Regions from separate parts of the Kitasatospora sp. NPDC004669 genome, predicted to be linked through region 2. Evidence: riboswitches for the same ligand, from Rfam matches in the RefSeq annotation. Region 2 holds a riboswitch; the other holds the start of a gene.

What was found. Region 2 has a riboswitch for glycine ahead of gcvT (glycine cleavage system aminomethyltransferase GcvT). Riboswitches for the same ligand answer to the same signal wherever they lie in the genome.
Region 1: another riboswitch for glycine. It lies ahead of gcvP (aminomethyl-transferring glycine dehydrogenase); the one in region 2 lies ahead of gcvT (glycine cleavage system aminomethyltransferase GcvT).

Annotation. Positions count from the first base shown of each region.
Region 1 covers NZ_JBEXKB010000056.1:14,824-17,015, reverse strand. Annotated here, with positions in the region: gene gcvP (aminomethyl-transferring glycine dehydrogenase) at 1-1,409, opposite strand, end outside; glycine riboswitch at 1,648-1,751, opposite strand; gene ABZW30_RS34490 (DUF2382 domain-containing protein) at 1,918-2,192, shown strand, end outside.
Region 2 covers NZ_JBEXKB010000037.1:13,637-15,828, forward strand. Annotated here, with positions in the region: gene gcvT (glycine cleavage system aminomethyltransferase GcvT) at 1-984, opposite strand, end outside; glycine riboswitch at 1,216-1,320, opposite strand; gene ABZW30_RS27410 (enhanced serine sensitivity protein SseB C-terminal domain-containing protein) at 1,542-2,192, shown strand, end outside.

The DNA of each region.
Region 1 (2,192 bases), on a different contig from region 2:
GGCAGCGTCTCGGCGGCCTCGGCCACCTCGACGGCGGGCACGCCGAACGCGGCCCAGACACCGGCCAGGTGCTCGCGGGTGGTGGTCTCGTCGGTGGAGATCGAGATCCGGTCCGCACCGTCCTGGTGGACGTTGATGCCGTGCGTGCGGGCGACGGCGGCGATCTCGGCGGCGCGGCCCGGGACGACGGCGGTGACGGTGTCGAAGAACTCGCCGTGCAGCAGCTCGACGCCGCCGGCCCGCAGGCCCTCGGCGAGGGCGGCGGCGTAGCGGTGGGTGCGGCGGGCGATGTCGGCCAGGCCGTCCGGGCCGTGGTAGACCGTGTACATCGAAGCCATCACGGCGAGCAGCACCTGGGCGGTGCAGATGTTGCTGGTGGCCTTCTCGCGGCGGATGTGCTGCTCGCGGGTCTGCAGCGCCAGGCGGTAGGCGCGGTTGCCGTCGGCGTCGACGGACACGCCGACCAGGCGGCCGGGCAGCGAGCGGGCGTACTCGGCACGCACCGACAGGTAGCCGGCGTGCGGGCCGCCGAAGCCCATCGGCACGCCGAAGCGCTGCGAGGTGCCGCAGGCGATGTCGGCGCCCAGCGAGCCCGGGGACTTGAGCAGGGTCAGCGCCAGCAGGTCGGCGGCCACGGCGACGATCGCGCCCAGCCCCTGCGCCTGCTCGATCACCGGGGCGAGGTCCCGGACCACACCGGTGGCGCCCGGGTACTGCAGCAGCACACCGAAGACGCCGCGCTCGGCGATCTCGGCCGGGATGCCCTCGGACAGGTCGGCGACGACGACCTCGACGCCGGTCGGCACGGCGCGGGTGTTGATCACCGCGACGGTCTGGGGCAGGGTCTCGGCGTCGACCAGGAAGACGCCGCCCTTGACCTTGGTGACGCGGCGGGCCAGCGCCATCGCCTCGGCGGCCGCGGTGCCCTCGTCCAGCAGCGAGGAGCCGGAGGTGGGCAGACCGGTCAGGTCGGAGACCAGGGTCTGGAAGTTGAGCAGCGCCTCCAGGCGGCCCTGCGAGATCTCCGGCTGGTACGGGGTGTAGGCGGTGTACCAGGCCGGGTTCTCCATGACGTTGCGCAGGATCACCGGCGGGGTGAAGGTGCCGTAGTAGCCCAGGCCGATCATCGGCTGGAGCACCTTGTTGTGGCTCGCCAGCTCGCGCAGCTCGGCGAGGACCTGCGCCTCGCTGCGGCCGGCGGGCAGGTCCAGGGCGGTGATGGAGCGGATCGCCTCGGGAACGGCCGTGGCGGCGAGCTCGTCCAGCGAGCCGTAGCCGACGGACGCCAGCATCTTCTCCTGCGCGGCGGCGTCGGGGCCGATGTGGCGGTTCTCGAAGGGGCTGGCCAGCTCAAGCTCGGTGAGGGTCGAGGCGCCGGTAGGGCGTCCCGCGTTCGGCTGGGCGTTCATGGTGGTCGAGGCCTCCTGGTCACGGACCGGCAGGGGCACGCACGCCGACCGGCGTTCACCGCTGCGGACAGCGGATCGGCCTGGGCGGACGAACCCGGAAGGCCTCCCCCTCTGTCATCGGGACCTGAGAGCTTCGCCCGCACGTCGCGCTGGTGGCGCTCCGTCGGCTTGCACCGTCGGTGAGGGTGGTGATCGCCGGCTCCCGCGCCGGCGGTCCTGCCCTGCTTTCCAGAGTGACCTATCCCGCACGGTACGGATGCCTGAGAGATTCCGGGGAGGAGTTGCTCCTTCGGCGCCCCGACCAGTGGTTTTCGCCGTCGGGGACTCTCCCGAGCGGGCTCGGCGGTCGCCGCCCAGGGTACCAGCGGGAGGCCTTCCGATCACGGGTGTGTCAGGTCACTCGAGGTCTACGCGCGTCCCCCGGTCGGCCCAGCGCGGAGCCCGTCCGGCGCACCCCGGTCGCGCCCATCCGATTCATGCCTTTTGGTGTGAAGTGGCGGACGGGACGGTGCTCCGACCGCCGTACCTGCGGGAGTTCCGCAGGCGCAGCGCACTGGAGGCAAGAGTGCAGACCGACATCGACCCCCGGGACCTCATCGGCCACAAAGCGGTCGACCGCAACGGAGACAAGATCGGAACGGTCGACGAGGTGTACCTGGACGACGCCACCGGCCAGCCGGAATGGGCTGCCGTCCGGACCGGCGTCTTCGGCCGGGACGCCTTCGTCCCGCTCGCCACCAGCGAGTTCTCCGACAACGAGCTCCGGGTGCCGTACGACAAGTC
Region 2 (2,192 bases):
CGGGGACGGCGCGCCCGAGGTGATCCGGCCGATCGGGGTGCCCTCGGTGGAGACCACGGTGTACTCGGCGCGCGGCACCCGCTTGCCCTCGGAGACCAAGCCGACCAGCACCTTCGGCGGGTTGGTCTCGGCCGCGGCGGCGGCCTGCTCCAGCGCCTTGCGGCCGACGAAGGCGCCCTCGTTGGTGGTCTTGTCGAAGCGGACGACCCGGCCCAGGCCCGCGTCGAACGGGGTGAGGTCGGTGGACAGCTCGTGCCCGTACAGCGGCATGCCCGCCTCCAGGCGCAGGGTGTCGCGGCAGGACAGGCCGCACGGGACCAGGCCGTGGCCCTCGCCGGCGACGGTCAGCGCCTGCCAGATCGCCTCGGCGTCGACCGGGTGGCAGAAGATCTCGAAGCCGTCCTCGCCGGTGTAGCCGGTGCGGGCCAGCAGCACCTCGCGGCCGGCCACCTGGGCCGGGAGGACGGCGTAGTACTTCAGGCCGGGCAGGTCGGCCTCGGTGGTCCTGGCCAGGATCTCCGTGGACTCCGGACCCTGGACGGCGATCAGCGCGTAGGTGTCGCGGTCGTCGGTGACGACGGCGTCGAAGCCCTTGGCGCGGGCGATCAGTTCGTCCAGGACCAGCTGGGCGTTGGAGGCGTTGGCGACGACCAGGAAGGCGTCCGCGCGCAGGCGGTAGACGATCAGGTCGTCCAGGATGCCGCCGTCCTCGGCGCAGATCATGGTGTAGCGGGCGCGCAGCTCACCGAGCGCGGAGACGAAGCCGACCAGCGCGTGGTCCAGCATCTCGCCGGCCTGCGGGCCGGTGACGGTGATCTCGCCCATGTGCGAGAGGTCGAACAGACCGGCCTTGGTGCGGACCGCGAGGTGCTCCTCGCGCTCGCTGCCGTAACGCAGCGGCATGTCCCAGCCGGCGAAGTCGGTCATGGTCGCGCCGAGGGCGCGGTGCAGCGCGTCGAGCGCGGTCAGGCGGAGGGACGACATGGCCAGGAACTCCTCGGTCGGGGCACTCAGGGGTGCACGCGCCGGAACCGGACCCGCTCGGGGACCGACCCTGCGCGCGGGCATGCGGCGGCGTGGGTCTCCCCATCTGTCGTCGAACCTGAGAGCTTCACCGCTCACCTGCCCGCAGCTGTTTCCAGCTTGGAGGACAGCATGGCGGCTTGCACCGTGGGTGGGCGCGCGACAGGGCCGCGCGCCGCTTTCCAGATGTGCCTAACCCGCGCGGTAGGGGGGCCTGAGAGATTCCGGGGAGGACTTGCTCCTTCGGCGCCGGCTGTACCGCCTGAGCGGCACTCCGGGCTCTCCCGCGCGGGTTCGAGCGGCCGGTGTGGAGTTGTGGGGGCCCGCGGCGCATGCCGACGGACGCGCACATCATGGCACGTCCGCGCGGAGGAGGGGAGGGGGGACCCGGTCACGCGGCACGGGGCGGACCCGGTCACACGACATAGAGGCGAACACGAGCCCTAAACTCTTCCGCGTCGGCACAGCAGTGGGCAGCCGACCGGCAGAGGGCGGTTCAGGCGCGCATGGAGTACCCGGTGGGGCAGCAGCAGGGATGGGGCGGGCCGGAGTCGGCGCCGTCGGGCGGTGCCTGGCCGGCCAACGAGCTGGAGCAGGTGCTGACGGCCGCGCTGGGCGACCCGGGCGCGACGCCGCGGGTGATCGAGGTGCTGGCCCGCAGTCAGGTGTGGATCCCGCTGCCGGCCGGGGGAGACCCGGCCGGGCAGGCGCTGGACCTGCCGACCATCGAGCTGGCCGGCGACCCGTACGTGCCGGTGTTCTCCTCGCAGGAGCTGTTCCTCCAGCAGGCGCCGGGGATGGCATTCGCGATCGCGCCCGCCTGGGAGTTCGCCCGCGGACTGCCGTTGGGCGTGGGCATCGCGGTCAACCCCGAGGCGGCGGTGGGCATCCCGGTGCCGCCGCAGGGCGTGGCCGAGCTGCGCCGCGGGCCGCGTGACGACCGTTGGGAGCAGCACCCGCAGGCGCCGACCGGCGGCCGGGTGGCGCTGCGCGAGCCGGTACCGGGCGAGGACCCGGAGCACTTCCTGGCCGCCTGTCGGGCGGAACTGTCGGCCTTGCCCGGGGTGTTGACCGCGCGCCGGGCGCTGGCCAGCATCGAGGGCGAACCGACCGTGATGTTCGTGGGCGTCCAGCTGGACCCGGCCGCCCCGGCCGACCCGGGCGCGGTG